DNA from 2 places in the Paenibacillus sp. 2003 genome. Region 2 is predicted to be linked to the other one. Evidence: riboswitches for the same ligand, from Rfam matches in the RefSeq annotation. Region 2 holds a riboswitch; the other holds the start of a gene.

Region 1 (12,494 bases), on a different contig from region 2:
CAGACTTGCGATGGTATCCTGAAGCACCATCTTGCCTTCACGGATAATACCAACACGACTTGCCATCTGTTCGACTTCACTCAGCAAGTGGCTGGAAACCAGAACGGTAATGCCATGTTCCAGAGGCATGCGTTTGATCAATTCCCGAATCTCCTGAATACCAGCCGGATCGAGTCCATTCGTTGGTTCGTCCAGAATCAGCAACTCCGGTTCACCCAACAAAGCGCTGGCAATACCCAGACGTTGCTTCATCCCAAGGGAGTATCCCTTCACCGAACGTTTGGCATCCTTGGTCAGATCTACAATGGACAGCACTTCAGCAATTCTTGATTTGGGTACATTGATGATGCGACGCAAGGTTTCCAGATTCTCTACTGCGTTCAGATGTCCGTAATAGGACGGGTATTCGACCAAGGAACCCACACGGCGCAAGATATCCATGCGATCCTTGCGGATATCCTTGTCGAAGATACGGATCACGCCTTTGGTTGGTTTAATCAAGCCGAGAAGCATGCGAATCGTTGTTGTTTTGCCGGCACCGTTGGGACCGAGGAAGCCGTAGATATCTCCCTTTTTAATATGCAGATCAAGTTCACGGACCGCTGCACGGTCCCGGTATGTTTTCCATAAATTCGCCGTTTGAATAATATTTTCACTCACTGTATGATCACCTCGGAACTATCGTAACCTTCCAAGGTTAAAGCCAAAGTAGTCTCTAGTTTAAGTTTAGTTTAAAAAAGCTATTTCAGCGGTTTGTTGTTTCCCTGTTTCCCTTACCACTGTAGATATATGTCTGGACACCCGTATCGGAACTGTCTACCCGCTTGCGCAGACCCATCTCACGAATCAACAGGTCTACAATGGATAAGCCTAGACCTGTGCCTTTTGTGTCGGAATTCGGTTGCATTCCCGGACCCCGATCCTGAATAACGATGGCCGTCTCACCCTGAATCTCCTGAGTTGATATACCAATATATTTCCCGCTGGCGGCATGACGTATCACGTTTTGGAACAAATTATCAAGAATACGGCGCATGCCCTGTTCATCCATATGCCAAATCAGCGGTTCCTCTGGCAGGTCAATATCAATATCAAATTGCTCTTTCTCCCAGACCGGGTACCAGGCGGCAGCCGTTTCCCTGACGATCCGCAGTATATCTTTCTCTTCCAGCTTCAGTGTATATTTCCCACTCGTGAGCAAATTATAGGACAACATGTTGTCAATGAGCCCGCCGAGGTCCTCCATCTTTGCTTCCATGCGATGTAATGAACGGTCACCTTGCTCGCTCAGCTCTTCCTTGTGCAAAGCATGCATATGTCCACGAATCACCGTTAGCGGGGTACGCAGATCGTGGGAAAGCCCCGCAATGAGACGCTTGCGCAATTGTTCCTCCTCGCGTTCACGGTGACGGCTGTCGGACAGTTGATGCACCATCTGATTAAAGGATTCTTCCAGTTGACCAATCTCGTCTGACCGGCGGATATCTACCGGAAGCGGGAGGCCTTCCTTGCCGGTGGTCATCATGGCCGTCTGCAAACGTATAAGTCGTTTGCGAATGCGTGCGAAGAAGAGAATCGACATAATGATGAAGATCAGAAAGATGAGGGTCATTACGATACCAAGATACAAGAGTTCCATCGGCCAGTTACTCTGATTCATTTGCAGAAGGGACCGCGGCACTTCAATGATCATGAATCCCTGTCCATTGTCCTGCTCATCTCCGCCAATATATGCAACTACGGTCAGTGGATCGCGAAAGGAAGCTTCTTTCATGAATTGCACCGTATTGTTTACATTCCATAAGGCTGGAATATGAGTCTCTGTCGTTTGCCCGGAATCCAGTGACCATCTCAATGTCGTGTCTGTCCTGCCATCCGGCGACGTGGATTTCAGAAGCGTTACATCTTCACCCCCAAGAATAAAGAGGGTCTCACCGCTCACATTCACACGATACATGGAAGATTTGGGATACGAGCCATGTAATTGCTCCAACCGGGCCTTAATCTCTTCATCCGAAGCACCATCCAGGTTCTTCGCTTCACGTGACCAGAGGTTACTGATCCGGGTAACATCACCGTAAGGCGCGGCGCGGTTCATATTCGTGTCCGTGTTATTCACTACAACAATATATATAACGGATATGATCGGAAGAACGACAGGCACGAATAATACGGCCGCTAGAATCAGGATGATATATCTGGACATCAAGGACCGCCCAAAGCGTAGCTTTCGCCGCCCGGACTGCTTTTGAGCCATGCTTCGTTCTCCCTTCCGTTCTGCCTTCATGGTCTTCCGTTCTTGGAACCGCCGGATCATGGCTTCTTCACGCGATATCCCACACCGCGGACTGTCTGAATAACTACCGGATTGGCCGGGTCAAGCTCCAGCTTCTCGCGTAGATGTCGAATATGTACCATCAGAGTCTTGTCTCCATCCAGATAGGGCTCGTTCCAGACGGCTTCATAGATCTGCTCTTTGGTTCGAATCATGCCCATATGTCGTAGCAGGTAAGCGAAGATGTGGAACTGTTTTCCCGATAAAACAATCTCATCCCCCGTCTCCTCATTGACGATGCGGTTATCCTTCTCATAGATGGAGAGGTGATCCAGCTTCAGAGCTGTATCCGATGAGACCGCAGTTCCCGCTTTACGCAGTTGGACCTCAATCCGGGCAGCCAGTTCATCGGGGTGAAATGGTTTGGTCACATAGTCATCGGCAAAATCGAGACCATGCAACTTGTCGTCAATGGACGTTCTGGCCGAGAGCATGACAATGGGCACGGCGGGATGCTCTTTTTTCAGTCGCTGACCCACCGTAAATCCATCCAACCCGGGCAGCATGACATCCAGAATAATGAGTGAGCAACCGACAGCAGCCTCCGCTGCACCTTCACCACTGCCGAGCCATACCACCTCATAACCGCGCTCCTCCAGATCGGCTCTGACCCAAGTTGCAATTTCCGTATCATCTTCAATATATAACAGTTTGGTTTTCATTCGAATATTCGTTTCCTTTCTGCCCCCATTGGGTTAATGATATATCTGAGCATCATCCTGATAAAAGCTGTCTATAACAGCTGGATTCATATCTTGTTGAAACCATATTGAATTCCTTTACGTTACCACACATTCTAATTATAGCTTATCCATTAACGTGGGGAATGTTATATCAATCAAATCTACCAAGTACATATTATACCTACACCTGACGGGAGGAAATTCATTATGCTGCTGGAAGCCATCTATCATCAACCGAAACGAAACTGGGCCTATGCCTATGACCAAGATACAATCCATCTGCGTTTGCGTGCCAAAAAGAATGATCTGACTGAGGTACATGCCCTGACCGGGGATAAATATGCGTGGGATGCAACCAAAGCGCTGGTTCCCTTAACCAAGTTCACCTCTGACTCCATGTTCGATTACTACGAGGGTGAGGTAAAACCTCCCTACCACCGACTGAAGTACTCTTTTCTGCTCAAAAACGGAGACGAACAGATCTGGATGACCGAGACAGACTTCCAGGAAGAAGAACCGGACGATCCAGGTCGTATGTTCCAGTTCCCTTATATTCATGCCGGAGCTGTATTCACACCCCCTGCATGGGTTAAGGATGCGGTGTTCTATCAGATTTTCCCTGAACGATTCGCCAACGGCAACCCGGATATTAGTCCGGAAAAGGTGGAGCCATGGGGCGGTGAGCCGACGCCTTTCAATTTCTTCGGCGGTGACCTTCAGGGCGTGATCGACCATCTGGATTACATCAGCGATCTTGGCATTAATGCGATCTACTTCACACCCATTTTTGAAGCCACCACCAATCACAAATACGATACTGAAGACTACCTGCGGGTAGACCGGCACTTTGGTGACGCAGATACCGTGAAACGACTGGTCGAGCTGTGCCACGCACGCGGAATTCGTGTACTTCTGGATGCTGTGTTCAACCATTCCGGGAAGACATTTGCGCCGTTTGTAGATGTGCAGAAGAACGGAGAACAATCCAAATACAAGGACTGGTTCCATGTACACGAATACCCGCTGGACGTGAAGGATGGCATTCCTACTTATGAGACCTTCGGATTCGAAGCGCACATGCCAAAGCTGAATACGGAGAATGCCGAGGTTAAAGCCTATCTGCTGGAGGTTGCTGAGTACTGGATCAAGGAAGTGGGTGCAGACGGATGGCGACTGGATGTGGCAGATGAAGTGGATGATGCATTCTGGCGTGATTTCCGCCGTGTAGTCAAAGCCGCTAATCCGGATGCCTACATTCTGGGCGAAGTATGGAACGAGTCTTCCTCCTGGCTGCAAGGCGACCAGTTCGATGCGTCCATGAACTATCCGTTTACCGATGCCGTGAATGCTTTCTTTGTGAAAAATACAATGCATGCCGAACAGTTCGCGAACTCCATCGGTCGGCAATTATCCCGTTATCCGCTTCAGGCCAGCGAAGTGGCGTTTAACTTGCTGGACAGTCACGATACCCCGCGACTGCTCACGCTGTGTGAAGGAGACCAGCGCAAGATGAAGCTGGCTGCATTATTCCAGTTCAGTTACATGGGCGCTCCGTGCATCTATTACGGAGACGAGATTGGAATGGACGGCGAACATGATCCGGGATGCCGTAAATGCATGGAATGGGATGAAGCGAAGCAGGACCGTGAGTTGCTTGACTTTTATCAAAAACTGATCTCCCTGCGTCATGCTCATCCTGCCCTGCGTGCAGAAGGCACCGTTCGTTTCCTGCAGGCTCGTACCGATGGCAGCCAACTGGTATTTGAGCGGCAAAATGAGGAGGAACGCATTCTGGTCCTGTTCAATCGATCCGAAGAGACGGCTATTGTCGAGCTGGAGGCTGGTGACGAGGAATGGACCGAGTTATTCGGCGGAAACCATCGTACCGCCAAGGATGACGGCGTGCTTGCCATTGAATTGCCCGCGTATGGATATGCCGTACTGAGTACGTCTGTGAGCAAGGACTAGATCAGATTACACATACATCTGAAGTCACATATTAGTAGCCCAGCTTCGCTTCATTTGACAGTATAAAACAAGCGTCCTGCAGAACCCGGATTCGGGTTCGCGGACGCTTGTTTTGTATTCGCCATTATACATAATAATGTCACTGATGATATCCCGGTAGTCCCAGTTCAGCTTAAACCTGAGGGTCCGTGTCCACTTGAGCATTGTCCGCCCCACTTGTAGTTGTGTCAGAATCCACTGTCTTCGACTCCATCTCCGGCTCTGCACGCTTGGCCTTCGGTTTTGCCAGCTTCTGCATCATTTTACGGCCAGTTGGCGTCTGAGCCAACCCGCCTTGGGCTGTCTCCCGGTGACGGCTCGGCATCGCACTGCCTACTTCCAGCATAACGTCGATGACTTCATCTGACGGAATAGCACTACGCACTCCGGCCAGGGCCATATCAGCCGCAGCCAGCGCCGTAACTGCACCCAGTCCGTTACGGACGATGCATGGAATCTCAACGAGGCCTGCGACCGGATCGCAGATAAGGCCCAGTGTATTTTTTAACGCCAAGCCTACGGCATGAACGACCTGTTCCGGTGTACCTCCACGCAGTTCAACCATGGCACCCGCAGCCATGCCGATCGCGGAACCCACTTCTGCCTGACAGCCACCTTCCGCACCGGAGATAAATGAATTGTTGGCAATAACATAACCGATCGCTCCCGCGCAGAACAACCCATTCACCAAATGTTCGTCCGTCCAGCCAAATCGCTCCTGTGAGCTAATAAAAACACCGGGGATGATGCCGCAGGAACCGGCTGTTGGTGTTGCCACAATCCGGCCCATGGAGGCATTTACTTCAGATACACACAGGGCATACGCCATGGCAAGTGCGGAAGCATCTCCTGAGCAAGTTTCACCCTTGCGAATGTACTCGGCCATTCTTTTACCGTCTCCACCCGTTAATCCACTGCGTGAAGTGGTATCTTCCGTTAACCCTTTACGTACCGCTTCCTTCATCACCTGATAATATTCAGACATCTGCTTCACAACATCCGCTTCCGGTGTATTGGTCTCCTGAACCTGCTCCTCGATCATCAGTTGAGCAATCGTTTTGGATTCCGCTGTACAGATCGTATTCAGTTCGTGTAAATGTTTAAATCGCATCCGAATCAACTCCTCTCTTCAAATCGATGACACGAATGTCCAGTACATGATCCAGCTCCTTCAGACGCTTGAGCATATCAGGATTCGGCACGCCGTCCATCTCCATCGCAGTAAGCGCTTCGCCATCACGGGCTTTCCGATCCACCTGCATATACCCGATGTTAACCTCGGATGAACTGATCGTGGACGTTACCGAGGCAAGCACTCCCGCTTTGTCCGCATGCCGCAGCACAAGTGTCGGAAACTCACCACTAATCTGGACACGAAAATCATTCATCGCATGCACCGATACACTACCACCACCAATAGAAGCACCGATTAAGGAACAGGTACGCCCTTCATGCCACAACTCAATTTTGACCGTATTGGGATGAGGAGCAGGCAGGCCGCTTGTATAAAACTCGACTTCCATGCCCGCTTCCTCTGCGTATTGCTCTGCATCCGGAATACGCGGATCGTCTGTGACATAATCCAGCAGACCGCCGATCAGTGCCAGATCTGTTCCGTGCCCCTGATACGTATCAGCAAATGAACCGTATAGTGTCAACCGGGCACGATCGGGCGTACAACCTAGCCACTGACGAGCGATTCTTCCGAGCCTTGCTGCTCCAGCTGTATGTGAACTTGAAGGCCCCGTCATCGACGGACCAATAATTGAGAAAACATCTTTAAATCGCACCTTGTAACCCTCCAATTGTGTTCGTCATTTCCATCCAGATCCCATGCCATAATGTTCCTTTATTACTGAATGATGACATCAAAAAAGGACAGAAGAAGGCCTCAGGCCCTCTCTCTGTCCTCGATACCTGAGAGTTTCACGATCAGCAGTGTCTCACGACAAGGTGCATTGCCTGCGATTACAGACAAGTCACCGGACTAACTGATCATATACCCCTTGGGTGGCGCAGTTCGCGCACTCTCCAGAGTTGCGTCCAACGATGGTACATTTACCTGAGAGATTAACCGCTGCGCCGGGTGCGCAGCAGCTTGCTCCTTCGGTGCCTGAACACTAGCCATTGCTCGGCTAACTCAGGTCTCTCCCGCTCGTTATCATCCGCTGTATGGAACCATTCTGAGCGTATGTCAGAACAGTAATGGAAATCGTTCATTTCTTCTTCATTAAGATTAATCGACCGGAAGATCAGTGTCAACAAACTTAACGATTTCTTTGGATGTATTTCCTTGATTTCCTATTGAACCGATGAAAACCAGAATATTTTGTCAGCTTTCATCACATTAATACGATAAAAGGATATTTTAAACATATTATTTCATTTTCCTTCAATCAAAGATGTGCTTACTACTATTTATGATATTGTCCACGAAACTGTTCGGGTATTCAGGCAACCATAATATTTGAACCACACTGTTCGTAGCCCTTCCTGATCTGCACACCCTAATTCACAGTTCGTAGAAGATACTCTCGTTCTGTACATAGGGTCTGCAATACTTGCTGCATAACTTCGGCATGCGGTCTTTCATCCATTCGTGTCTCGACTCATTCGCCATCTGAAAGGCATAATAACCCAGTGTAAAGATCAACATGAATCCTTCCATTAATCGGATATCACGATCCGTCAGTGGCGCGATCTGTTTGGTATAACCTGATAAGAATATGTCACGTTCCTCCCGATTGAACATAAGTGCTGCCCCTCCGGCATCGAAAAGATAATAACCATAACCGTGTAGGCAAAAATCAATCAAGGACATCCCCTGATCCGTTATCAGCAGATTGTTGCGAGTAATATCCCCATGAATGATCCCCCATGTCCCTGCGTGCTGCGGGTATGTTTCTAGCTGCTCATTAATGTTCTCAAACGTCTCACGAAGCAGATCGAAGTCTTCCGTTGTAAAAATCCCCAGTCGGACGCCTTCCTCTAGCTGCCCTAGCATGACCAAGTTCTCATGAATGTTGCCATATGCCGGCCGCACCTTTGTTTGATCTGTCTGATTCTGCTCACGCCCATATTGATGAAGCATCTGCAGTTGTGCCCCAAGATCATAGATCTGTTCTGTTGTCAGGCGTTCTCCCTGCTGGATGTCCCTTCCCTCAATCCACTCCAGAACTGTACAGCAGATCTCTTTACCTGCTTCACTTGTCCATAACGTGACCCAATCTCCTGATACATTGCGTACCGGATGCTGTACGCGTAATGCTGTCGTTGCATTTAACTCATGAAGCAGGTTCATCTCTGCCTCCAGCGCAGGAGGCGTATGCTGAATACCTGTCATACTTGCATATGCGGCTTGATGGATACGTAGCAGATACTTCTGCCCGCTTGCTTCATCAACGACATGATACGTCAGATTCTCATTATGACGAATATATGAAACGACAGGTTTCTCAATAGTGTAGTTCTGTATAATCTGAGCTGCCATATGGTCGTAAGACATCTGATCCGTAGTGATTATCAACATCTCCTTCAAAGTAATGTAAACGTTCTCTTAATACTAAATATCGTAGCATGATTGCTTTGCATACAGCAAATTCTTCCGAAATGAAATTTAAAAAGCACAACCCCCGAACAACCGTCCAGGCATTGTGCTTTCTTTTGTCTCTATTTATTTCTCAATCTCTCTGTCTGTTGCTCTATGTGACACTCCATAATCCAATTAACCGAAACGACCCATAATGTATTCTTGCGTCAGACGATTGTCCGGGTTCGTGAAAATATGCTCTGTGTCCCCGTGCTCAATCATGCTTCCCAGATAGAAATAAGCTGTATAATCCGAGATGCGTGCCGCCTGCTGCATGTTATGGGTAACAATAACAATCCGCAGCTCCTTCTTGAGCTCGGTAATCAATTCTTCAACTTTACCCGTGGATACCGGGTCAAGTGCAGATGCAGGCTCATCGAGCAGCAGAATCTGCGGATCAACAGACAGGGCGCGGGCGATACATAAACGCTGCTGTTGTCCACCTGAGAGAGACAGGGCTGATTCATTCAGCCTGTCTTTCACTTCGTCCCAGAGCGCAGCACGACGCAAGCTTTTTTCCACAATCTCATCCAGTGCCTTCTTACTCTTTGTACCACGGTAGCGGGGGCCAAACGCGATATTGTTGTAGATGGACTTATGAAAAGGATTTGGCTTCTGCCACACCATGCCAATCTTCTGGCGAAGCTTGATTACATCGGTTCCAGGCTCATTCAGATCGTTACCGTCCATCCAGATATGTCCCTCTGTGCGGGAACCGGCGATCTCGTCGTTCATTCGGTTAAGCGACCGGAGGAACGTGGATTTACCGCAGCCAGACGGCCCGATGAGCGCCGTTACGCTCGCTTCGGGAAATGTAAGACTGATCTGCTTGACCGCCTGAAAATGTCCATAATATATGCTTAACTGTTCCGTACCAAAAGGTATGGCCATGTTGGTTCCTCCTTATTTCGAAGCTGTCATGCGGCGGAATACAACCCGACCGATCCAGCGCGCACTTAGATTGAACGCCAGCACGAGAATGACAAGCACAGCTGATGCACCTGCTGCCACCTCTTTGGAATCTGGCCCAATGCCTTCACTGTTCACTTTCCAGATATGGACAGCAAGTGTCTCTGCCGGACGGAACGGATTAAGCGGTGATCTTGGACTCGTCGGATTCCAATCTGTAAAGTCCAGTGGTGGACTACTCATACCTGCGGTGAACATCAACGCTGCCGCCTCACCAAAGATCCGGCCCGATGCCAGAATCGTACCCGTAATCAAACTCGGCAATGCCACAGGCAGCAGAATGGAAGTGATAATCTTCCACTTGGACAGTCCAAGTGCAAGACCCGCTTCCTTCTGTTCCTTCGGAACAGCCCGGAAGGCCTGCTCCGTTGTCCGTACCATCAGTGGCAAGTTAAAGATCGCCAGAGCCAAGGCACCCGAGATCAGGGAGAAACCAAGACCAAATTGATTTACAAGCAATAAGAGACCAAACAAACCGATAACGATGGAAGGGAATGATGACAACACTTCAACGACCAGACGAATGAAGCTGGTGATCTTGCCTGGTTTGGCGTATTCAGCCATGTAAATTCCACCGCCCCATCCGAGTGGGATGGTCACAATCAATGTCAGGACAAGCAAGAATACGGAGTTAAAGAGCTGTGGACCAATCCCGCCGCCACCCTTAAGCAACTGGGGTGCACTCGTCAGGAAGTTCCAGCTAATATGTCCAATTCCTCTATACATGATGAAGCCAAGCAGACCGAGCAATATAATAACAATGAACAGGGCCAATACAACGATAACGGATGTTGCAATTTTATCTACCGTCTTTGCCTTCATTTTCATACCCGGTTCCTCCTTTCAAGCAGGCGAACCAGAATGACGAAGACAAATGTCATCACCAGCAGGACAAGCGCCATACTCCACAGTGCATTGTTATGAACAGAACCCATCGTGGTGTTACCCATGCTGAGTGTAATTACACTTGTTAATGTTGAAGCCGATTCGAGCAAGGATGTTGGAACATGCGGTGCATTACCGATAACCATCTGCACAGCAAGGGCCTCACCAAAAGCACGAGCCATACCCAAAACGACACCTGTCAACAAAGCTGGCAAAGTCGTAGGAATGATGACACGGTAGATGGTTTGCCAGCGAGTGGCACCCAGTGCGTACGAGGATTCACGCAATCCTTTTGGCAAAGCAGACAACGCATCTGCCATAATACTTGTTACCGTAGGAAGAATCATTACCGCCAGAACAAGACATCCGGCTGCAATCCCGACGCCTGTTCCACCAAAGATACTGCGCAGCAAAGGTACGATGACACTCAGACCGATAAATCCGTACACAACAGACGGAATTCCAGACAAGAGCTCAATGGCCGGTTGCAATATTTTTTTCCCTTTACCCGGTACAATCTCTGTCATGAAGAGTGCTGCACACAGGCCAAGTGGACTAGCGATCAATGCTGCAAGCAAGGTTGTAATGAAAGAACCTGTAATGAACGGTAATGCCCCGTAGAATGCAGGTTCTCCGGTTGGATTCCACGTCTTTCCACCAAGGAATTCGCTTATGCTTATTCCGTTTTGGAAAAATGTGGACAGTCCCTTGGACGCTACAAAATAAACAATGGAAAACATGACAACGATCAGGAAAACGACACAAATCGACGTATAGATCCGTCCCGTCCACTCTTCCCAATAATGTTTCTCTTTTAAGGGCCGGCGCGGTTTCAACTTGTTATTCATTACCGTTCCCCCTTCGGTCTGTTCCATAACAACCATCCTTCTATAGTAGAATTAATGCAAAATATGGGATTATTTCAGAGCAAACCGCGTAAAGAGGCGGGACCTAAGTCCGCCTCTTTCGCTGTATGCGCAAGTTCAAAGATTATTGAACCACATTACCTGCTGCATCGCGTTTTACTTTCATACCTGACATTGGAATGTATCCAAGTTCTGTCACGTCGTTTTGTTGAATTTCGTCACTCAGGATGTAGTCCAGGAAAGCTTTTGTTGCTGCATCCGGCTCACCTTTTGTGTACATGTGCTCGTAAGCCCACACTGGATACGTTCCTGCTTCCACGTTCTCAACTGTTGCTTCTACACCTTCGTACTTCAATACTTGCAAGCTATCATCCAAGTAAGACAGGGCGAGGTAACCAATAGCACCTGGCGTTTCAGCTACCAATTTTTTTACGTTACCAGAAGAATCTTCTTGAATCGAACCTTGGATATCATCCATTTTTGCACCCAATGCATACTTCTCGAAAGTTGCACGAGTACCGGAACTACTTGGACGGTTTACAATAACAATTGCTTTATCCGCGCCACCAACGTCTTTCCAGTTCTTCACTTTACCGGAGAAAATGTCAACCAGTTGTTGCTTAGTCAAATCTTCTACACCTGCATCTTTGTTGCTAACTGGAGCCATAGCTACTACGGCTACTTGATGGTCAACCAGTTCTTTTACTTTGGCTTCGTCCTCCAGCTTCTCTTCTGCAAATACATCAGAGTTACCGATTGTAGCTTGTCCGTCAGATACTTGCGTCAAGCCAGTACCACTACCGCCACCTTGAACTTGAACCGTTACGTTCTTATATTCATCAACTGCCATAAATTTCTGTCCAGCTTGTTCTACCAGAGGTAACAATGCTGTTGATCCGACTGCCAGAATGTTACCGCTAAGCTCAGCAGCAGCTTCCCCTGATCCATTGCTTGCAGCACCCTCTGTACCCGCGTCATTTTTCGATCCGCATGCAGCGAGCACCAGTACGAACGTTAAGGTCATCAAAATAAACGGCAACTTTTTAAACATGTTTTGTTTTCCTCCCCCAATGTAGTGATGGCGTTTTGTGAATTTGTTTGTTCACCATCAACTCTTTACTCATTGTAGTTTCGGTATGTCATCTTAAAATCAGTGTTTT
Region 2 (12,494 bases):
ATCAACTCGATTATTCGTTTGAAGCGGAATCGCTTGATTACTCTCGTTTGCTGACTCATCTTCGTTTCGCCCTTGAGCGTGTTCGCCGTGGAGACAAAGTGGAAGAACTCCATAAGTTGGATTCCCTGCTCAAGTTGGAGTATCCCGAAATGTACTCGCTTGCATGGAAACTGACCAAAGTAATGGAGAAAAGACTGAAACTGCCGGTTTATCCTGCGGAGGTAGGTTATCTGACCATTCATCTGCAAAGGCTGAATCAGCGGAAGGAAGAAGAGAATAAGTGAGATCATTCCAGCGATGGAATGCGGAATTTATTTTTTTGGTGTAAAGGCTTGCAATAGATTAGAACTGGTGCTACAATGGTTTCCGTAATCAAGCAACTGAATAAACATAAGCGACGTGTTACTGACTCGATCAGGCATGAGTTAATTAAAGTGTGATTGTTCTTTCCTTGTACAGGGTATGCTATACCCCAAGGTTGGCACAGTTTACTTTATTAATTCATGCCTTTTTTGTGTTCCCTTGCTTGCATCACAACATATAAATTAGACGAAAGGGAGAAACGACGCGATGTTCAAAAAGCTTTTTGGTGTATTGCAAAGAGTAGGTAAAGCTCTCATGCTGCCTGTAGCCATTCTACCTGCGGCAGGTTTGCTGCTCGGAATTGGTAACATGTTGGTTAATCCAGATTTCTTGCAATATGTAACGGCGCTCGACACCCCTTGGGTGAACTCGATCGCAACAATTATGATGAACGCAGGTCAGATCGTATTCGATAATCTGGCATTGCTGTTCGCTGTCGGTGTAGCTGTCGGATTGGCTGGTGGCGAAGGCGTTGCAGGTCTTGCAGCGATCATCGGTTACCTGGTCATGAATGTTACATTAGGATCTGCGGTAGGTGTTACTCCGGCAATGATCGGTGAAGTACCGGGTTATGCCAGCATCTTGGGTATCCCAACATTAAGTACAGGCGTGTTCGGAGGTATAATCATAGGTATTGCCGCCGCGCTGTGTTACAATCGATTTTTCAAAATCGAACTGCCGTCCTACCTGGGTTTCTTTGCAGGTAAACGATTTGTACCGATTATCACATCGGTAGTATCCCTTGTAATCGGATTGCTTCTTGTGATTATCTGGCCTCCGATTCAAAATGGACTGAATGCTGTATCTCACTTCATGGTAGATACAAGTCCGACCTTGTCGGCGTTCATCTTTGGAGTTGTGGAACGGTCATTGATTCCGTTCGGTTTGCATCACATTTTCTACTCCCCATTCTGGTTTGAGTTTGGTGAGTATGTGAATAAAGCCGGAGATGTTATTCGTGGGGATCAGAAGATTTTCTTCAGCCAGTTACGTGATGGCGTTGCTCTAACAGCAGGAACATTCCAAGTTGGTAAATTCCCGTTCATGATGTTTGGTTTGCCAGCAGCGGCACTTGCGATGTACCATGAAGCAAGACCGGAGCACAAAAAGTATGTTGCAGGGATCATGGGTTCAGCTGCGCTGACCTCGTTCCTGACAGGGATTACAGAGCCGCTTGAGTTCTCGTTCCTGTTCGTAGCACCAATCTTGTTTGCAGTACACTGTATCTTTGCAGGTTTGTCTTTCATGACCATGCAGATTCTGGGTGTAAAGATCGGTATGACCTTCTCCGGTGGGTTCATTGACTTCCTGATCTTCGGGATTATTCCGAACCGTACACCTTGGTGGGACGTTATTATTGTCGGATTGATTCTTGCGGTGATCTATTACTTCGGTTTCCGGTTTATCATTCGCAAATTCAATCTCAAAACACCTGGACGAGAGGATGCAACGCCTGAAACCGAATCTGGCGGAGGCTCTGGTTCAACAGATGATCTGCCCCATAACATTCTTGAAGCTTTTGGTGGCAAAGAGAATATCAAACATCTGGACGCTTGTATTACTCGTTTGCGGATTGAAGTTAATGAGAAATCCAATGTGAAAAAAGATCGTTTGAAACAATTGGGTGCATCTGGTGTACTTGAAGTGGGTAATAATGTTCAAGCCATCTTCGGAACACGTTCCGACACGATCAAATCTCAAATGCAGGATATTATTGCAGGACGAACACCAGCACCAACGCCAGCAGCTGCCAAACCAACCCCTGAAGAGGAAAAGGCACAAGGTGAGCAAGGCGAGCGCATCGTTGCTGAGGATATTGTCATGCCAGTTAATGGTGAATTACTGGACATTACAAACGTACCTGATCCGGTCTTTGCTGAGAAAATGACAGGTGATGGATTCGCAATTTTGCCACATGATGGTACGATAACTTCTCCTGTGTATGGTAAAGTGTTTAATGTATTTCCAAGCAAACATGCCGTGGGCATCATGTCCGATGGTGGCAAGGAAGTGCTTGTTCATATAGGTGTTAATACGGTGAAGTTGAAAGGTCAAGGCTTTAACGTACTGGTACAGGAAGGTGATCTGGTATCGGCAGGTCAGCCGATTATGGAAGTGGATCTGGAGTATGTCAAAGCAAACGCTCCTTCGATCATTTCACCAGTTATTTTCACCAACCTGCCAGAGGGCTCCACGGTAACTCTGAAGAAGAGTGGAGTGCTGAAAGTTGGCGAACAGCCAATCATTGAGATAAAATAAGAAGTGTTACGACGATGGCAAGCAAGTGTAAATATATGCAATGCCTAAACCAAACTACTGAAAGTGAGATGATTGTAATGCAACAAACATTCAGAATTACAGACGAAGATGGTATCCACGCACGTCCGGCGACAGCCCTGGTAAATACAGCAAACAAATTCAAAGGTGCAGAATCCTTTGCAGAAGCTAACGGTAAAAAAGTAACGTTGAAATCTATTCTGGGTGTTCTTTCCCTCGGATTGGAACAAGGCGACACTATCAGCATCATCGTTGAAGGCGAAGGCGAAGCTGAAGCTCTTCAAGCTTTGACTGACGTTATGGTTAACGAAGGGTTGGGCGAAATTAATGCTTAATGTCTCCGGGATCGCGGCTTCGGCGGGTATTGCTATCGCCAAGGCGTTTATCTTGGAGCATCCTGATTACTCTGTAGAAAAACGCCAAATCAACGACGTTGACGCAGAGATCGCAAAACTCGACTCAGCTCTGGGTAAATCCCAGGCTGAGCTTGAGGCGATCAAAGAGCGCACTTTACAAGAGCTTGGCGAGAAAAAAGCTGAGATTTTTGCTTCGCATTTGCTCATTCTGAATGACCCGGAATTGATTGATCCGGTTAAAGCTAGAATTGCAGATGACATGATCAATGCAGAATTTGCTTTGAACGAAACGGCATCGCAATTTATCTCCATGTTTGAGAACATGAAGAGTGCTTACCTGCAGGAACGTGCTGCAGATATGCGTGACGTTACCAAACGTGTGCTAAATCACTTGCTTGGTATCGACTTCATGAGTCCAGCTGAGATCAATGAAGAAGTGATCGTGCTTGCGGAGGATCTGACACCTTCCGACACGGCTCAATTGAACCGCCAATTTGTTAAAGGTTTCGCAACTAACATTGGTGGACGTACTTCTCACTCAGCGATCATGGCTCGCTCTCTTGAAATTCCTGCTGTCGTTGGAACCAAGGACATTTTGGCTCAAGCGAAACAAGGCGATATGATCATTGTTGACGGTCTGGATGGTCACGTACTGGTTAACCCTACTGATGAAGTTATTGCTGAATACCGTGCCAAACAGGAACAGTATGATGCACAACGTGCAGAGTGGAGAAAACTTCGTGATGAGCCAACGGTAACGGTGGATAACGTTCATGTTGAACTTGCAGCCAACATCGGTACACCCAATGATGTAACAGGTGTTCTGGAGAACGGCGGCGAGGCTGTAGGCCTGTACCGTACCGAGTTCCTTTACATGGGCAGAGACAAGCTTCCATCCGAAGACATTCAGTATAATGCTTACAAAGCGGTACTGGAAAAAATGGAAGGCAAACCTGTCGTTGTTCGTACACTCGACATCGGTGGAGACAAAGAGCTTCCGTACCTGGATCTGCCAAAAGAAATGAATCCATTCCTCGGCTTCCGCGCAGTTCGTCTGTGTCTGGACCGTCTGGATATCTTCCGTACACAATTGCGTGCATTGCTGCGTGCAAGCGTACATGGAAACCTGCGTGTCATGTTCCCAATGATCGCAACGCTTGGTGAATTCCGTGAAGCAAAAGCTGTCTTGCTCGAAGAGAAAGAGAAGCTGGTTGCTGAAGGTATTGCTGTTTCTGACAGCATTCAACTCGGTATCATGGTCGAAATTCCTTCGACTGCAGTTCTGGCGGATCAGTTTGCCAAAGAAGTGGATTTCTACAGTATCGGAACGAACGATCTGATTCAATACACAATGGCAGCAGACCGTATGAACGAACGTGTGGCTTATCTGTACCAACCTTACAACCCAGCCATTTTGCGTTTGGTTAAAATGGTTATCGATGCAGCGCATCGTGAAGGCAAATGGGTTGGCATGTGCGGTGAGATGGCAGGAGACGAAACGGCAATTCCATTGCTGCTTGGTCTTGGATTGGATGAGTTCAGCATGAGCGCAACCTCCATCCTGCCAGCTCGTAGTCAGATCACCAAGCTGTCCCGTGCGGATATGCAGGAACTGGCTGCTAAAGCTCTGGATATGCAAACGGCTGAACAAGTCGTTGAATTGGTTCAAAGCATTCAAGCGTAATGTAATTTTACGGGGTTTCCACCCGATTTTAAGGGTTTCTTTTTCCGATAAAAAGCTGCAGTCGTGCAGCGATTTTGCCGGTATCCGCGATTCATTGTGGATATCGGCTTTTTTTGTTATCAACAGGGTAGTGTGATTCGGAGGGAAGGCAACATAAAAAGCTCTTGCTGATTGGAATGTCAGCAAGAGCTTTCGTGATAACAATGATTTGATTAACTGCAAGCGCAGTTTAGTACAGGTTTGCGGGCCGCGGTAGTCTCATCGAGTCGAGTAACCGGTGTTCCGTAAGGTGCGTTGAGTACCAACTCTGGTGTCTCTTCCGCTTCTTTGGCAATCCGTATCATCGTATCAATAAACCCATCCAGTGTTTCTTTGCTTTCGGTTTCAGTCGGCTCGATCATGATGCATTCCTCAACGTTGAGCGGGAAGTATACCGTAGGCGGGTGATATCCAAAATCAAGTAATCGTTTGGCAACATCCAGTGTACGCACACCATACTGCTTCAATCCCCGACCAGACATGACGAATTCGTGTTTGCATACCCCTGGATACGGAATCTCGTAGAAAGGTGCGAGACGGGCCATCATATAGTTGGCATTCAGTACCGCACACTCAGATACACGGCGCAAGCCTTCCGGTCCATAGGTGCGAATGTAGGCATAGGCACGTACCAGAATACCGAAGTTTCCGTAGTAGGCTTTCACTCGGCCAATGGATTGATCGCCTTCACGATCGAATGCATACATACCGTCATTGTTTTTGATCACCATCGGCTTAGGCAGGAACGGAACCAAACGACTCTTCACGCCGACTGGTCCGGCGCCAGGTCCACCACCGCCATGAGGCGTACTCATCGTTTTGTGCAAGTTCAGATGCACTACGTCAAAGCCCATATCACCCGGACGAGTAATGCCCATAATGGCATTGGAGTTCGCGCCATCGTAATATAGCAAACCACCAGCCTGGTGTACGATGGATGCAATCTCCTGAATGTCTTTCTCGAACAAACCAAGTGTATTCGGGTTTGTCAGCATCAATGCTGCTGTATCCGTACCAACGGCTGCACGGAGTGCATCCAGATCGACCAGTCCGTCTGCACGGGATGGAATCGTTACAGTTTCAAACCCTGCAACGGTTGCACTTGCCGGGTTGGTACCATGCGAAGAATCGGGCACGATGACTTTGGTACGTTGTTCGCCACGACCTTCGTGGTAGGCACGAATCATCATGAGTCCAGTCCATTCTCCATGGGCACCAGCGGCGGGTTGCAAGGTCACAGCGTCCATCCCTGTCAGACCTGCAAGGTCGTTTTGCAACGTATATAACAGTTCTAGTGCACCTTGAATGCTGGATTCATGCTGGTACGGATGGATTTTGGCGAATCCATTGTAACGGGCAACATCCTCATTGATCTTCGGATTGTATTTCATTGTACAAGAACCCAGTGGATAAAATCCGTTATCTACACCGAAGTTGCGACGGGACAGCGCAGTATAGTGCCTGATAACATCTACCTCGAACACTTCTGGGAGTGCTGCTGCTTCCGAACGGAGCATTTCCCGGGGAATCAACGTCTCGGCATCCTGACGAGGAACGTCACATTCTGGCAAGGAATAAGCGACACGTCCAGGGCTGCTGAGTTCAAAAATCAATGATTGTTCCGGAGCAGGAGACAGGGTCTGTGCACTGAATGTTGTATCCGTCTCAGGTTTAGGCGAAGTGGAGAAAGAGGTGCCTGTTTCCGATTGTCCTTGTGCCGGTGTTGTCGTTGTCGTCGTTTCCTGAGTCACAGCGATCCCTCCAATGCTCGTGCGAATTCGTCAATCTCTTCCTTACTGCGTCGTTCGGTAACAGCAATCAGCATATGTCCGGCAAGCTCCGGATAATCACGTCCGAGTTCGTAACCACCAATGAAGCCTGCATCCAGCAGTTTCAGTTGAAGAGCATCCACATCGGTTCCTTCAGGAAGTTTAATTACAAACTCATTAAATGTGGGTGCATTAAAAGTAAGGCTAACTCCAGGAATCGCAGTTAATGTATTCAGGGTGTAATGACTCTTTTGCAAATTCAGATCCGCGACATCGATCATACCCTGTTTACCCATGATGGACATATACACAGATGCGCTGAGTGCAAGCAAAGCCTGGTTGGAACAGATGTTGGATGTCGCCTTTTCGCGGCGGATATGCTGTTCACGTGCTTGCAGTGTGAGTACAAATCCACGTTTTCCGTTGCGATCCTTGGTCTGGCCTACAATTCGGCCAGGAATTCGGCGCATATGAGGCTGGGATACAGCGAAATATCCGCATGTCGGGCCGCCGAGTGAAGCGGCGATGCCAAGGGGCTGCGCATCACCTACAACGATGTCGGCACCCAGCTTGCCTGGGGCTTCCAGCAGACCCAGCGATAGCGGGTTGGCACTTACAACGAGCAGGCCCTTGTGCGCATGCACGAGGTCGGCAGCCTGCTTCACATTTTCCACGGCACCAAAGAAGTTCGGACTCTGGATCATGACAGCAGCGGTATCGTCCGATATGGCGGCTTGCAAGGCATCCCAATCAGTGACGCCATCCTTATAATCAATCTCGACAATCTCCAGACGGAGTCCGTGCGCATATGCCTGCAATACCTGGCGGGCTTCCGGATGAACGGTACGGGATACGATGAGCTGTTTGCGACGAGTTGCCGCTGCGGCCAGATTACCTGCTTCCGCAAAAGCTGTTGCACCGTCATACATACTGGCATTGGCTACAGCCATACCGGTTAATTCACAGATGTAGGATTGAAATTCGAAAATGGCCTGTAGTTCACCTTGGCTGATCTCAGGCTGATAAGGTGTGTAGGCAGTGTAAAACTCGGAACGGGAAATGACATGATTGATGACGGAAGGAACATGATGATCATATATACCTGCGCCGAGAAAGCTGGCGTGTGTTTCGAAATTGGCGTTGGCGCCTGCTTGTTTGGACATATGACGTGTCAGCGCATATTCATCAAGTTTGGAGGATACGGGCAGCTCGCCCTGATAACGAATCTCTTTTGGAATGTCCTGAAACAGTTCCTCCAGCGTATCCACACCGATGGTTGCGAGCATGGCATCCTGATCTTGCTCAGTCATGGGAATATAACGGTGCTTGCTCATGCTTGATCAGCTCCTTGAGTAGGTGTCTTAGACGTACGTGTCCGTTTATGAAAAGGGGTCTTCACGACCTCGGCTTTCAGTTTCTTCCCTCGGATCTCAATTTCAAGCGGGGTTCCCAGCGCAGCGTATTTGCTGTCGATGAGGGCAAGCCCCAGATTACGCTTCAATGTAGGTGATTGCGTGCCTGTTGTCACTTCACCGATTTGTACGCCTTCGGCGTAAATCGGATAGTGGGGGCGAGGAATGCCGCGCTCCAGCACTTCGATGCCGACCAGTTTGCGGGCGGGCCCGTCATTTTTTTGCTGTAACAAGGCTTCGTGTCCGATAAAAGGTCCGGCATTCAGTTTCACAAACATGCCAACGCCAGCTTCTAGCGGAGAGATCGTTGCAGATAATTCCTGCCCATACAGAGGCAGCTTGGCTTCAAAACGCAGCGTATCCCTTGCACCAAGTCCAGCCGGAACCAGCCCGTGCTCTTCTCCAGCCTGCATTAATCCATTCCAGACCATAGCGGCCTGATCCGCAGGAACATATAGTTCAAAGCCATCTTCACCTGTATAACCGGTACGGGACAACAGTAATTTTACTCCGCATATTTCAGCATCCGGCACAAAACGAAACGGTTCAATCGAGCTTACATCCGTATCTGTAACTTTCCCGATAATGTCTACAGCCAGTGGACCTTGTAAGGCGAGCAGCGCCGTCTGCTCCGAATCGTTGGTCATGCTTACGCCGGGGATCAGGTGCTCTTGCAGCCATGCCCAATCCTTGTCGATGTTGGAGGCGTTAACCACGAGCATATAATGCTGATCTTCCAGCTTATACACGAGCAGATCGTCCACCACACCGCCATCTGGATAACACATCAGGGTGTACTGGGCTTGACCGGGAACCAGCGTGGTCACATCATTGGTCGTCATTTGTTGCAAAAAAACTTCAGCCTGCTCACCCTGTACTGTGAATTCGCCCATATGGGATACATCGAATAGTCCAGCACGCTCACGCACCGCTTCATGTTCTTTCTGAATTCCGCTAAATTGCACCGGAAGCTCCCAGCCTCCAAAATCAATGCACCGTACGCCTTCGTATTGCTGATATAGTGGGAAGAGTGGTGTTCTAAGCAAATCGGACATCAAATCACCTCGTCATGGACCGTCAACCGGCCGGAAATATAATCGTGGATCAATGAAGCAGGGTATTTTTAAATTTTTCAGCTAGATATTTTCATCACATAAGTATGGTAAGCAGCTAGGGCAGCGTCGTTCTACATCCTGTTTTTCGTTTTTTGGGAAAAAGGAAAAGGACAGGCCAAAGAATCGGCATGCCAAGTAGCACGCTGTATTCTAAGGCTCTGTCCCTTGTACCTGAGAGTTACCCCGCTGCGGTTGTGCAGCAGGTTTCCCCTTGGGTGATCATAACGCCCGCACAGGGCGAATAGATGCTCTCCAGAGTTGCGTCCCGTAAAAGTCCTTTTGCCTGAGAGATTCACCCCCGCTTATCGGTGGTTTACTCCTTCGGCGTTACCTCATGTACATCCCGAATCGGGTGTCACGGGTAATCTCTCCCTTTACATTCATCCGCGGGTATATCATGGTCCAATAAACACATTTACTCCTCTCATTAAAACGTGAATCCACTACCGATGTCAAGAACGATATCATTGATAATGAATAAAAACCGAATGTTTAATTTAGATTTAATGTTATTGTTCGTGTATTTATAAAGAGTACGCTTACTATTCTAATATTCACCAGTATATGAAGAAAGAGTGTAATCCGGTTACAGGATTTAGAGGTCTTCAGCAAATAAATTGTGAGGTATCTTGACATTTGAATCAAAAATATCATACGCTATATTCTGGGAAAAAGGTTAAGGTCAAAGAACGCATGCACTCATTAATGAAAAGCGAGGCGGATATCGATGAGCGAATTGAAAAGTGATTTCCTGTACAGTGAAGAGCACGAATGGGTGCAAACCGTAGGGGAGGATACTGTACGTATTGGCATTACCGAGTTCGCGCAGCATCAGCTGGGTGACATTGTGTTTGTGGAATTGCCTGACCTTGAAACCAATGTAAAAGCAGAGGACAGCATCGGAACGATCGAATCGGTCAAAACGGTTTCGGACTTGTTCTCTCCCGTCACAGGTTCAATTATTGCAGTGAATGATTCGTTGCAGGACTCACCTGAACTTGTGAACAGCTCTCCTTACGAGGAAGGCTGGATGATTGAGATCCGTGTTGAGGGAGATCTGACAGCAGCATTGTCTACATTGATGAATGCAGACGCGTATCGTAAACATACGGAAGAATAGGATCAACGAACTTGTACTTATTAACATATATTTTATAACCAAAATGAAATGAGTTTCATATTTTTTTGACCTGTGTAAGCCGGATGCTTGCACAGGTTTTTTGTGCTTTCCAAGAATGGTTTTGAATAGGGATCGAGGCAGATTGGGGATGTAAATCACCTGATTGGACCAAGCTATAGGTTAGAAAATGATTCTGGAAATGATAAAAGTCATAGGCAAGAAAAACCTTGTGTACCAATGGGTTCAGCCATTATGCATCGATTAAAAAGATTACATAACCTAATGTTGTCATCATTGTTCATGACGAAAGTACGCTTTCATTTCATTGAACAGGAGAGCATTCTCGCTTAGGATTACAGCAGGGGAGAAATGATACCCCTTTCATAAATCATAATCACTTGATCCAAGGAGGATAATACAATGAGTAATTTGGACCAATCGTCCAATTCCAAAGGTGGGCTACGGGTAGGTGTGCAGCGTTTTGGCCGATTCCTGAGTGGTATGGTCATGCCGAATATGGGAGCGTTCATCGCCTGGGGATTAATTACGGCCATGTTCATTCCAACAGGCTGGTTCCCTAACGAGACACTGGCACAGCTAGTTGATCCGATGATCAAATATTTGCTGCCACTGTTAATCGGTTACACCGGGGGTACGATGGTGCATGGTCAGCGTGGTGGTGTCGTGGGTGCCATTATGACCATCGGGGTCATCGTGGGTAGTGATATCCCGATGTTCCTCGGTGCCATGATTGCCGGACCACTGGCAGCATGGATTATCAAAAAGTTCGATAAATCCATTGAAGGTAAAGTTAGAGCCGGATTTGAAATGCTGGTTAACAACTTCTCAGCCGGTATTATTGGCGGAATCTTGGGGATTTTTGCATTACTGGGCATCGGGCCTGCTGTAGAAGCGATTAGCAAAGTATTGTCTGCCGGGGTACAAGGCTTAATGAATCTGGGCTTGTTACCGCTGGTCAACCTAATCATTGAACCAGGTAAAGTATTGTTCCTGAACAATGCAATCAACCACGGGATTCTTACACCAATTGCAACAGATCAAGCGAGAGAATTAGGGCAATCCGTATTATACATGCTTGAATCGAACCCGGGTCCGGGACTTGGTATCTTGCTTGCTTACTGTTTCTTCGGACGCGGAATGGCCAAATCTTCTGCACCGGGTGCCGTTATCATTCATTTCTTCGGGGGAATTCATGAGATCTACTTCCCTTACATTCTGATGAGACCGATTCTGATTCTTGCTGCAATCGCGGGTGGCGTCGCAGGTACATTAACATTCATGCTAACCGGAGCAGGACTTGTTTCGGCACCATCACCGGGTAGTATTATCGCGTATTTCCTCTTAACACCAAAAGGTGGATACCTGCCGATGCTCGCAGGGGTGCTTGTAGCAGCAGTCGTTTCCTTCCTGGTTGCAGCAGTGTTGCTGAAAACGGGTAAACAAAAGGACGAAGATCTGGAGTCCGCATCCAGTCGGATGAAAGACATGAAGAGTCAAGGAACCGTGCCAAATGCTGGCATTACGGCTAATCATCGTGAAGCAGGCAGAGCCGCAGATATGGCTTCTTCTACAGTGAAAACAGATGTGAAGAAAATTGTCTTCTCCTGTGATGCAGGTATGGGGTCGAGTGCCATGGGTGCATCCATTCTACGCAAGAAGATGAAGGCAGAGGGGATTGACGTTACTGTGACCAATACGGCGATCAGTGATATTCCGCCGGATGCAGATGTGGTGATCACACAACAAACATTAACCGATCGTGCTCGCTCCGTTGCGCCGAACGCAGAACATATATCCATCGACAACTTCCTAAAAAGCCCGGAATACGATGCGCTGGTTGAACGTTTAAAATAATTGCGTGCATTCGTTTCCCCTGAGCTGGAGGCCGAGATATGAGTATTACCAAAAGACAACGTGAAATTGTGGAGTTTCTGCTGGAGCATCCACATGAAGTCACTGCCGGCGAAATTGCCGTTGAAGTAAAGGTCAGTACCCGAACGGTTCACCGGGAGCTGCAAATGATTGAACAATGGCTTGAACCTTTAGGCATGAGACTGGAAAAAAAATCAGGAACCGGTATCCGAATCGATGCCAGTTCCGATGATCTGGCTGTATTGCGCCAGCAACTAGAGGGTAAAGAATATGTAGAGTTTACGCCAGAAGAGCGTAAGCTCTTCATGCTTTGCATCCTGCTGGATGAACCGGAGCCTGTAAAGTTACTCGCCTTGGCTTCGGATCTTAAAGTGACCGTATCCACCGTAACCACTGATCTGGACGATCTGGAGTCACGGATTCGTCAGGCGGGACTAAAGCTGGTTCGTAGACGTGGATATGGCGT

The links. A riboswitch is a leader RNA that binds a small molecule or an ion and turns the genes downstream of it on or off. The one in region 2 is predicted to bind glycine.
Region 1: linked by a shared signal. The riboswitch ahead of sdaAB (L-serine ammonia-lyase, iron-sulfur-dependent subunit beta) and the one ahead of gcvT (glycine cleavage system aminomethyltransferase GcvT) in region 2 are both predicted to bind glycine.

Annotation. Positions count from the first base shown of each region.
Region 1 is NZ_JAVDTB010000006.1:128,973-141,466, forward strand. Features, by position in the region: gene J2X75_RS22270 (ABC transporter ATP-binding protein) at 1-660, opposite strand, end outside; gene J2X75_RS22275 (HAMP domain-containing sensor histidine kinase) at 746-2,257, opposite strand; gene J2X75_RS22280 (response regulator transcription factor) at 2,314-2,997, opposite strand; gene J2X75_RS22285 (alpha-glycosidase) at 3,226-4,986, shown strand; gene sdaAA (L-serine ammonia-lyase, iron-sulfur-dependent, subunit alpha) at 5,159-6,136, opposite strand; gene sdaAB (L-serine ammonia-lyase, iron-sulfur-dependent subunit beta) at 6,126-6,815, opposite strand; glycine riboswitch at 6,928-7,062, opposite strand; glycine riboswitch at 7,067-7,189, opposite strand; gene J2X75_RS22300 (phosphotransferase enzyme family protein) at 7,538-8,554, opposite strand; gene pstB (phosphate ABC transporter ATP-binding protein PstB) at 8,750-9,505, opposite strand; gene pstA (phosphate ABC transporter permease PstA) at 9,518-10,405, opposite strand; gene pstC (phosphate ABC transporter permease subunit PstC) at 10,408-11,343, opposite strand; gene J2X75_RS22320 (phosphate ABC transporter substrate-binding protein) at 11,459-12,385, opposite strand.
Region 2 is NZ_JAVDTB010000002.1:723,339-735,832, reverse strand. Features, by position in the region: gene glcT (glucose PTS transporter transcription antiterminator GlcT) at 1-284, shown strand, start outside; gene ptsG (glucose-specific PTS transporter subunit IIBC) at 571-2,622, shown strand; gene J2X75_RS15150 (HPr family phosphocarrier protein) at 2,700-2,975, shown strand; gene ptsP (phosphoenolpyruvate--protein phosphotransferase) at 2,968-4,680, shown strand; gene gcvPB (aminomethyl-transferring glycine dehydrogenase subunit GcvPB) at 4,893-6,356, opposite strand; gene gcvPA (aminomethyl-transferring glycine dehydrogenase subunit GcvPA) at 6,467-7,822, opposite strand; gene gcvT (glycine cleavage system aminomethyltransferase GcvT) at 7,819-8,955, opposite strand; glycine riboswitch at 9,172-9,273, opposite strand; glycine riboswitch at 9,277-9,399, opposite strand; gene gcvH (glycine cleavage system protein GcvH) at 9,743-10,135, shown strand; gene J2X75_RS15120 (PTS mannitol transporter subunit IIBC) at 10,556-12,010, shown strand; gene J2X75_RS15115 (BglG family transcription antiterminator) at 12,049-12,494, shown strand, end outside.